One region of the Kitasatospora sp. NPDC004615 genome, then DNA from elsewhere that is predicted to be linked to it. Evidence: riboswitches for the same ligand, from Rfam matches in the RefSeq annotation. Region 1 holds a riboswitch; the other holds the start of a gene.

Region 1 (4,888 bases):
AGCGGGCCGCCCTGCTGGCCGGGGAAGACCGCCGAGTTGATCTTCTTGGCGAACTCGGCCTTGGACAGGATGACACCGCCGCGCGGGCCGCCCAGGGTCTTGTGGGTGGTGGTGGTGACCACGTCCGCGTACGGCACCGGGGAGGGGTGCAGTCCGGCGGCGACCAGGCCGGCGAAGTGCGCCATGTCGACCATCAGCAGGGCGCCGACCTCGTCCGCGATGCGGCGGAACTCGGCGAAGTCCAGCTGGCGGGGGTAGGCGGACCAGCCGGCGATGATCAGCTTGGGCTGGTGCTCCTTGGCGAGGCGCTCGACCTCGGCCATGTCGACCCGGCCGGTCTTCTCGTCGACGTGGTACGCGGCCACGTTGTAGAGCTTGCCGGAGAAGTTGATCTTCATGCCGTGGGTCAGGTGACCGCCGTGGGCCAGGTTCAGGCCCAGGATGGTGTCACCCGGCTGGATCAGCGCGAACATCGCCGCGGCGTTCGCCTGCGCGCCGGAGTGCGGCTGCACGTTGGCGTGCTCGGCGCCGAACAGCTCCTTGACCCGGTCGATGGCGAGCTGCTCGACCACGTCGACGTGCTCGCAGCCGCCGTAGTAGCGGCGGCCGGGGTAGCCCTCGGCGTACTTGTTGGTGAGCACCGAGCCCTGGGCCTCCATGACCGCCACCGGGGCGAAGTTCTCGGAGGCGATCATTTCCAGGGTGGTCTGCTGGCGGTGCAGCTCGGCGTCGACCGCGGCGGCGATCTCCGGGTCGAGCGCGTGGAGGGACTGGTTGAGAACCGTCATGAGGGGGATCTCCCGGTCAGGCGCCGATGAGGGCGTCGTAGCCGTCGGCGTCGAGCAGCTCGTCGGTGGCCTCGACCCGGACCTTGAACAGCCAACCGCCCTCGAAGGGCTCCGAGTTGACCAGGGCCGGGTCGTCGATGACCTCCTGGTTGACCTCGGTGACCTCGCCGGTGGCGGGGGAGAAGAGGTCGCTGACCGACTTGGTGGACTCGAGCTCGCCACAGGTCTCACCGGCGGTGACGGTGTCACCGACATTGGGGAGCTGGACGTAGACGATGTCGCCGAGGGCGTCGGCCGCGTGCGCGGTGATGCCGATCGTCGACACCCCGTCCACGGCGGCGGTCAGCCACTCGTGCTCCTTGGTGTACTGCAGGTGCGTGGGGTTGCTCATGACGTCATTCTCCAGGATCGCAAGAGGGGCGGGCGCGGCCGTCCGCTGGGCGGACGAACCGGAAACGACTGCTGGGACAGCAGGTGAAGGGCTGAGCGAAGGTCAGCGGGCGCGCTTGTAGAACGGCAGCGCGACGACCTGGACCGGCTCGGCCTTGCCGCGCACGTCCACCGCGACGGTGCTGCCCGGCTCGGCGTGCGCGGCGTCCACGTACGCGATGGCGATCGGCTTGCCCAGGGTCGGGGACGGCGAACCGGAGGTGATCCGGCCGATCACGGCGCCCTCGGCGTCCACCACGGAGTACTCGGCGCGCGGGACGCGGCGGCCCTCGGAGACCAGGCCGACCAGCTTGCGCGGCGCCTTGGCCTCGGCCGCGGCGGCGGCCTCCTCCAGCGCCTTGCGGCCGACGAACTCACCGTTGTTGGTGGTCTTGTCGAAGCGCACCACCCGGCCGAGGCCGGCGTCGAACGGGGTCAGCTCGGTGGACAGCTCGTGCCCGTACAGCGGCATGCCGGCCTCCAGGCGCAGCGTGTCGCGGCAGGACAGGCCGCACGGGACCAGGCCCTCGGCGGTGCCGGCCTCGGTCAGCGCCGTCCACAGGTGCTCGGCGTCGGCGGGGGCGCAGAAGACCTCGAAGCCGTCCTCGCCGGTGTAGCCGGTGCGGGCCAGCCAGACCTGACGGTCCGCCACGGTGGCGGGCAGCAGCGCGTAGTACTTGAGGCCGGGCAGGTCGGCGTCGGTGAGCTTGGCCAGGATGCCGTTGGCCTCCGGGCCCTGGACGGCGAGCAGCGCGTAGGCGTCGCGGTCGTCGCGGACGGTGGCGTCGAAGCCGGCCGCGCGCTCGGTCAGGGCGTCCAGCACCACCTGGGCGTTGGAGGCGTTGGCGACGACCAGGTACTCGTTCTCCGCGGTGCGGTAGACGATCAGGTCGTCCAGGATGCCGCCGTCCTCGCGGCAGATCATGGTGTAGCGGGCGCGCAGCACGCCGAGCGCGGAGATGAAGCCGACCAGCGCGTGGTCGAGCAGCTCGCCGGCCTGCGGGCCGGAGACGGTGATCTCGCCCATGTGCGACAGGTCGAACAGGCCGGCCTTGGTGCGGACCGCGAGGTGCTCCTCGCGCTCGCTGCCGTAGCGCAGCGGCATGTCCCAGCCCGCGAAGTCGGTCATGGTGGCGCCGAGCGAGCGGTGCAGCGCGTCGAGTGCGGTGAGGCGGAGGGACACGGCAGGACTCCCGGGATCTGGAAACGGGCAGGCTGGGGCGAACCTCCCCGTCTGTCGTCGAACCTGAGAGCTTCACCGCCATCCGAAAGGATGGCGGTTTGCACCGTGGGTGGGCGCACGGCGCGGCCGTGTCCACTTTCCAGATCTGCCTCGCCCGGGCGGTTAGGGGGCCTGAGAGATTCCGGGGAGGACTTGCTCCTTCGGCGCCGGTCGCGACCTGGTGACGGTCGTTCCGGCTCTCCCGCGCGGGTTCGAGCGGCCGGTATGAAGTTTGGGCGGGCCCATCATGGCATGCCGGGACCCGCTGGTGGGAGTGGGGTTCGGCGGCGGCCGCCGCGGGGGACCCGCGCGCGCCGCTAACCTGATCGCAACCGTGAGTGTGGAGGGGCGAGATGAGCATCCCGCTGGGGCAGGTTCCGGAAGGCGGGAGCTGGCCGGCCAACGAGCTGGAGCAGGTGCTGATGGCGGCCCTGGGCGATCCGGGGGCGACACCCCGGGTGATCGAGGTGCTGGCCCGCAGCCAGGTGTGGATCCCGCTGCCGTCGGGCGCCGATCCGCAGTCCGGCGAACTCGACCTGCCGACCCTCGAACTGGCGGGCGCGCCCTACGTGCCGGTGTACAGCTCGCAGGAGCTGTACCTGCAGCACGTGCCGGGCATCCCGTTCGCGATCGCCCCGATGTGGGAGTTCGCCCGGGGGCTGCCGCTGGGCATCGGCATCGCGGTCAACCCCGAGGCGCCGGTGGGCATCCCGGTGCCGCCGGAGGGCGTGGGTGAGCTGCGGCGCGGGCCGCGCGGCGACCAGTGGGAGGCGCAGGGCGTCACCGAGGGCGCCAGGGTGGCGCTCAAGGAACCCGAGCCGCACCAGGAGCCGCTCGCCTTCCTGGCCGCCGCGACCGGCGAACTCGCCGCGCTGCCGGGCGTGTTGACGGCCCGCCGGGCGCTGGCCCGGGTGGAGGGCGAGTCGACCCTGCTGTACGTCGGCGTCCAGCTGGACCCGGCGGCCCCCGCCGACCCCGGCGACGTCAATCTGGCGCTCGGCCGGGCACTCGGAACCGCGGCGCCGAGCTGGGGCGTCCACCTGGTGCTGCTCGACGTGGTCGCCGACCCGGTGGTGGACTGGATGCTGGGGCGGGTACAGCCCTTCTACGTCAGACCGTGAATCCACCGGATGTCCGGGACGGCGGCATGACGGTTGTCGGGCGCGCCCCATAGGGTTGCCCCGGCACACCGCCGCGCGGTGGACGGGTGGACGAGGGAAGTCGAGAAAGAGGCGACGACGTGACGGGAGTAGCCGACGACCCGGGCGCGATCGAGCGCGCCCTCGCAGCGGTCGCACCGGAGCGCTGGGACGCGTACGAGGGGCTGCTGCGCGCCCTCGCGGGCGGTCAGGTCTGGATGCTGCTGTGGCACGGCAGCCAGGGCAGCCCGGACGCCCAGTACGGGAACATGGACGTCGGCGGGCACGGCTACGCGCCCTGCGTGACCTCCCCGGGGCAGCTGGCGGCCAGTGGCTGGGCGCGCGGCCACGAGGTGGTGTCGGGGCCGGAGATCGCCGGCTCCCTGTACCGCTCCCGCTGGGGCCTGTGGCTGGACCCGCACCGCCCGGGCGGCGGCATCGGCGTACCGTGGGCCGACCTGCGGCGGATCGCCGTCGGCCTGGACCGGTTGCCGGCCGGGCCGCTGCGGATCTCCGAACCGGCCGGGCAGGCACCGCAGTTCTTCGCCGTGCTGGAGCAACAGGCCGCCGAGGTGCGCCCGTTGCGCTCGCTGCGCCGGGCCTGGGTGCAACCGGTGCTGGGCGAGCCGTACTTGGCGATCGGTCTGGACCTGTACGACACCTCGCCGCCGGCCGTGGAGGCCGCCCGGGCGCTGGTGCAGCGGGCCGCCGCGCACGCCCCCGAGGGGCCGGCCGTGTCGACCGTGATGATGGCCGACGAGTTCGACCCGGTGGCGATGTGGCTGTGGGCCAACGCCCGCCCGTTCTTCGACCGGCAGGGCCCGCCGCAGTCCTACACCACCGGTTTCGGTTACGCAGCGCAACCGCCGGCCGGGCCCGCGCCGGGCTGGCCGCAGCCCCAGTGGCCGGGATATCCGGGTCGCTGACCCTACCGCGACAGAACGCCGGAAGACCCCCGTACGAACCTTCTTTCGAAGGTCGGCGGGGGTTTTTCGCTGTCCGGCCCTCTACGCGCGCCACCACGGCGTCACCTGGCGTTTCCCCGCCACTGGCGGGGTGTCGTCAGTGTGCCCCTTGACGTGTGAGTGACGGCTGTGTGAAGAGCGATATGCCAGCGCAACGAAAGTGCATGCGAGCAGATCACAGTTAGGCATCCTTCGCCATGGGGGTCTTCCGTACGGCACATCCCATGACAGAGAGTGCTGCCCAATGCGGAGCGCGAGACGATCCTCACGAAGGTGAACGTGCCGCCGCCACAGCATGAACCGCACGATGCGCATCTCCGTGCGGCAGCACCATGCGCGCCGGGG
Region 2 (4,888 bases), on a different contig from region 1:
GGCAGGATCGCGGCGGAGCCCCACGGCGCGGCCGAGATCGGTCCGACGCCGGTCGCGGGGCCGGCCTCGGCCTGCAGCGGGTGGTTGGGCAGGTAGGGCGCGAGGTGCTCGCGCACCGCGACCGGGCCGACGCCGGGGCCGCCGCCGCCGTGCGGGATGCAGAAGGTCTTGTGCAGGTTCAGGTGCGAGACGTCCGCGCCGAACTTGCCGGGCTTGGCGAGGCCGACCAGCGCGTTCAGGTTGGCGCCGTCGACGTACACCTGGCCGCCGGCCTCGTGGACGAGGGCGCAGATGTCGGTGATCTGGGTCTCGAACACGCCGTGGGTGGACGGGTAGGTGACCATCAGCACGGCCAGCTGCTCGCGGTGCTGCTCGATCTTGGCCTTGAGGTCTTCGACGTCCACGTCACCGTCGGCCAGGGTCTTCACGACCACGACCCGCATGCCGGCCATCGCCGCCGAGGCCGCGTTGGTGCCGTGCGCCGAGGACGGGATCAGACACACGTCGCGCTGGGTGTCGCCGTTCGCCCGGTGGTACGCCCGGACGGCCAGCAGACCGGCCAGCTCGCCCTGCGAGCCCGCGTTCGGCTGGATCGACACGGCGTCGTAGCCGGTGACCTCGACCAGCTGCTGCTCCAGCCCGCGGATCAGCGTCAGGAAGCCCTCGGCCTGGTCGACCGGCGCGAACGGGTGCAGCTGGCCGAACTCGGGCCAGGTGATCGGCTCCATCTCGGTGGTCGCGTTGAGCTTCATGGTGCAGGAGCCCAGCGGGATCATGCCGCGGTCGAGCGCGTAGTCGCGGTCCGACAGGCGGCGCAGGTAGCGCAGCATGGCGGTCTCGGAGCGGTGGCTGTGGAAGACCGGGTGGGTGAGGTACTCGTCCTCACGCAGCAGCCCGGCGGGCAGCGCGTCCGCGTCCTCGACCACCTCTGCCGTCACACCGAACGCGGCGAACACGGCCGCCAGGTGCTCACGGGTCGTCGTCTCGTCACAAGAGACCGAGACCTGGTCCGCGTCCACCCGGAACACGTTCACGCCACCGGCCAGCGCCGCGGCGACAACCTCGTCCGCACGCCCCGGAACAACAGCGGTCACAGTGTCGAAGAACGCCTCGTGGGCGAGCTCGACGCCGCCCGCGCGCAGGCCGGCGGCGAGCGCGGCGGCGTAGCGGTGGGTGCGGCGGGCGATGTCGGCGAGGCCGGCGGGGCCGTGGTAGACGGCGTACATGGAGGCCATCACGGCGAGCAGCACCTGGGCGGTGCAGATGTTGGAGGTGGCCTTCTCGCGGCGGATGTGCTGCTCGCGGGTCTGCAGGGCCAGCCGGTACGCGCGGTTGCCGTCGGCGTCGACGGAGACGCCGACCAGGCGGCCGGGCAGGTTGCGGGCGTACTCGGCGCGCACGGCGAGGTAGCCGGCGTGCGGGCCGCCGAAGCCCATCGGGACGCCGAAGCGCTGCGAGGTGCCGCAAGCGATGTCGGCGCCGAGCTCGCCGGGCGAGCGCAGCAGGGTGAGGGCGAGCAGGTCGGCGGCGACGGCGACGACCGCGCCGAGCTGGTGGGCCTGCTCGATGACGGGCTTGATGTCCCGCACCGCGCCGGACGCGCCGGGGTACTGGATCAGCATGCCGAAGACGCCGCGTTCGGCGATCTCGGCGGGGATGCCGTTCGACAGGTCCGCGGTGACGACCTCGACGCCGGTCGGTTCGGCGCGGGTCTCGATCACGGCGAGGGTCTGCGGCAGGGTGTCGGCGTCGACCAGGAAGACGCCGCCCTTGACCTTGGTGACGCGCCGCGTCAGGGCCATCGCCTCAGCGGCGGCGGTGCCCTCGTCGAGCAGCGAGGAGCCGGAGGTGGCCAGGCCGGTCAGGTCGGCGACCATGGTCTGGAAGTTGAGCAGGGCCTCCAGGCGGCCCTGGGAGATCTCCGGCTGGTACGGGGTGTACGCGGTGTACCAGGCGGGGTTCTCGAGGACGTTGCGCAGGATGACCGGCGGCGTGAAGGTGCCGTAGTAGCCGAGGCCGATCATCGAGGTGAGGACCTGGTTGCGGCCGGCGAGCTCGCGCAGTTCGGCGAGCACCTGGGCCTCGCTGCGGCCGGCGGGCAGGCCGAGCGCGGTGAGGCTGCGGATGGCGTCGGGGACGGCCGCGTCGGACAGTTCGTCCAGCGAGGTGTAGCCGACCTGGGCCAGCATCTTCTGCTGGGCGTCGCTGTCGGGGCCGATGTGGCGGTGCTCGAAGGGGCTGGCCTGCTCAAGCTCGGTGAGCGTCGGCTGGGCGTTCATGGGGGTCAAGCCTCCTGGTCGCGGACCGGCGGTGGGACGCACGCCGGCCGGCCGCTGTGGAAGCGTCCGGGCGTACGAACCCGTCAGCCTCCCCCTCTGTCATCGGTACCTGAGAGCTTCGCGCGCCCGGGGTGGTTCCCGGTCGGCTTGCACCGTCGGCGAGGACAGCGTCCGGCGGCTTCGGTGCCGACGTTCCTGCCCTGCTTTCCAGAGTGACCTGATCCCGTTCGGTACGGATGCCTGAGAGATTCCGGGGAGGGGTTGCTCCTTCGGCGTCCCGCATCCCCGCTTTCCAACGGGTCCGGGACTCTCCCGAGCGGGCTCGGCGGTCGCCGCCCAGGGTACCAGCGCCGACCTGGACGATCACCGCTGCGGCCGCACGATCCGCCCCGGACGGAGGCACCCGGAGTGACACCGTCCGGAACGTGCCTTTTGGTGTGAAACAGCGGCCCGGCACGCTCCTCCGACCGCTCCCCCGATGTTCCCTCAGGAGCAGCAGCTGGAGGACAGCGTGCAGACCGATATCGATCCGCGCGACCTGATCGGACACAAGGCGGTCGACCGGAACGGTGACAAGATCGGCACGGTCGACGAGGTGTACCTGGACGACACCACCGGCGTACCCGAGTGGGCGGCCGTCCGAACCGGAATCTTCGGCCGGGACGCCTTCGTCCCGCTGACCACCAGCGAATTCTCCGGCGACGAGCTGCACGTCCCGTACGACAAGTCGCTGATCAAGGAGTCCCCGGACTTCGGGGTGGGCCAGCACCTCTCCCCCGAACAGGAACTCGAGCTCTACCGCTACTACGGCCTCGACACGGCGAGCCCCGACGAACCCGTCCGTTTCGACCCGGCCCCGGCCCCGGCCCCGGCCGCCGCCGCCTCCCCCGGCCCCGTCCACGGCCCGGACCCCGCGCCGCCCGGCTTCACCGCCCCGCAGGCCGCACCCGAACCGCCGCCCCGCCCCGCCGAGCCGCCGACCGCCCGGGCGGACCGAGCGGAGCGGGCAGAGCGGGCGGACCGGGCGGAGCGGGCGGACCGGGCGGAGCGGCAGAAGCCGGTGGAGATCACCTGCCGCGAGGAGCGCCTGGACATCACCACCCAGTGGCACAACATCGGCACCACCCGGCTGCGCAAGTACGTGACCACCGAGGCGGTCGTGCGACGGGTGTCAGTGGTGCGCGAGCGCGTGCGGGTGGAGCGGATCCCGGTGTCGGAGGCGGAGCGGGCGGCGCTGAGCGACCTGGAGATCGCCGAGGCGGTGGAGGAGGTCACGCTGCGCGAGGAGCGCCCGGTGGTCCGCAAGTACCTGGTACCGGTGGAGCGGGTGCGGCTGGTGGTGGAGCAGTACACCGAGGAGCAGGTGGTCCGCGAGGAGCTGCGCCGCGAGCAGGTGGAGGTGCACGGCGCGACCACCGGCGCGGACGGCGAGGCCTCGCAGCGGCAGCCGTGGGACTCTCATCCGCAGTCCCCGGCCACCTCTCCGGTCTGACGATCCGACAACTCCCGGCCCCGGTCCGCCTCCGCGGACCGGGGCTTCGACTTTGCCAAAGTTTCACCTTTCGATATTTGACATAGTGAAGCATCTCCCGACATCGTTGCTTCAGTTCCTGCACTATCGCCCCGCCTGAAGCAACCCGGAGGATTCCCGTGAGTGAGGCACCACAGCCCACCGCCGCGGCCGCCAAGCCCACAAGCGCCAGGGTTCTGCCCGCGCTGATCCTCGCCATGCTGGCCTACAGCGTGGTGCAGACCGCGGTCGTCCCGATCCTTCCGAGCCTGGCCGCCGAGTTGAAGGTGTCGGGCTCCGACATCACCTGGCTGATGACCGCCAACCTGCTCTCCGCAGCGGTCCTCACCCCGCTGCTGGGCCGCTTCGGCGACCTGCGCGGCCGCAAGCCCGTGCTGCTGATCTCGCTGGCCGGCCTGGTGCTCGGCTCCGGCCTCGCGGTGTGCACCCACTCCTTCGGCCTGCTGGTCGTCGCCCGGGTGCTCCAGGGCGCGGGCGGCGGCGTGCTGCCGCTGGCGATCGCCATCGTCCGTGACGAACTGCCCAAGCAGAAGGTCACCGCCGGCGTCGCCGCCATCTCCGCCTCGATGGGCGTCGGCTCCGGCCTCGGCCTGGTCGCCACCGGCCTGCTGCTGGAGCACTGGGACTACAAGTCGATCTTCTGGATGGGCCTGATCTTCGGCCTGGCCGCCGTCGCGCTGGTGATCCTGCGAGTGCCCAGCGACCCGGTCGTCGACAAGAACGGCGGCGCCGACCCGCTCGGCGCGCTCACCCTGGCCGGCTGGCTCTCCGCCCTGCTGATCGCCGTCAGCCGCGGCAACGAGTGGGGCTGGGGCTCCACCCGCACCCTCGGCCTGTTCGCCGTCGCCGCGGTCGTCGCCCTGCTCTGGCTGCTGGTCGAGTCCAAGGTCGCCCACCCGCTGGTCGACCTGAAGATGATGGCCCGCCCCGCCGTCGCCTTCACCAACATCTCCGGCCTGCTCATCGGCTTCGGCATGTACGGCTCGTTCATGGTGATCAGCAACTTCGCGCAGACCCCGGAGAAGCTCACCCACTACGGCTTCACCGCCACCGTCCTGCACGCCGGCATCATGCTGCT

The links. A riboswitch is a leader RNA that binds a small molecule or an ion and turns the genes downstream of it on or off. The one in region 1 is predicted to bind glycine.
Region 2: linked by a shared signal. The riboswitch ahead of gcvP (aminomethyl-transferring glycine dehydrogenase) and the one ahead of gcvT (glycine cleavage system aminomethyltransferase GcvT) in region 1 are both predicted to bind glycine.

Annotation. Positions count from the first base shown of each region.
Region 1 covers NZ_JBIALQ010000002.1:98,619-103,506, reverse strand. The annotation lists gene glyA (serine hydroxymethyltransferase) at 1-788, opposite strand, end outside; gene gcvH (glycine cleavage system protein GcvH) at 805-1,179, opposite strand; gene gcvT (glycine cleavage system aminomethyltransferase GcvT) at 1,282-2,400, opposite strand; glycine riboswitch at 2,550-2,654, opposite strand; gene ACFYS8_RS07390 (enhanced serine sensitivity protein SseB) at 2,793-3,560, shown strand; gene ACFYS8_RS07385 (enhanced serine sensitivity protein SseB C-terminal domain-containing protein) at 3,680-4,504, shown strand.
Region 2 covers NZ_JBIALQ010000005.1:672,318-677,205, forward strand. The annotation lists gene gcvP (aminomethyl-transferring glycine dehydrogenase) at 1-2,279, opposite strand, end outside; glycine riboswitch at 2,498-2,604, opposite strand; gene ACFYS8_RS21070 (PRC and DUF2382 domain-containing protein) at 2,758-3,771, shown strand; gene ACFYS8_RS21075 (MFS transporter) at 3,930-4,888, shown strand, end outside.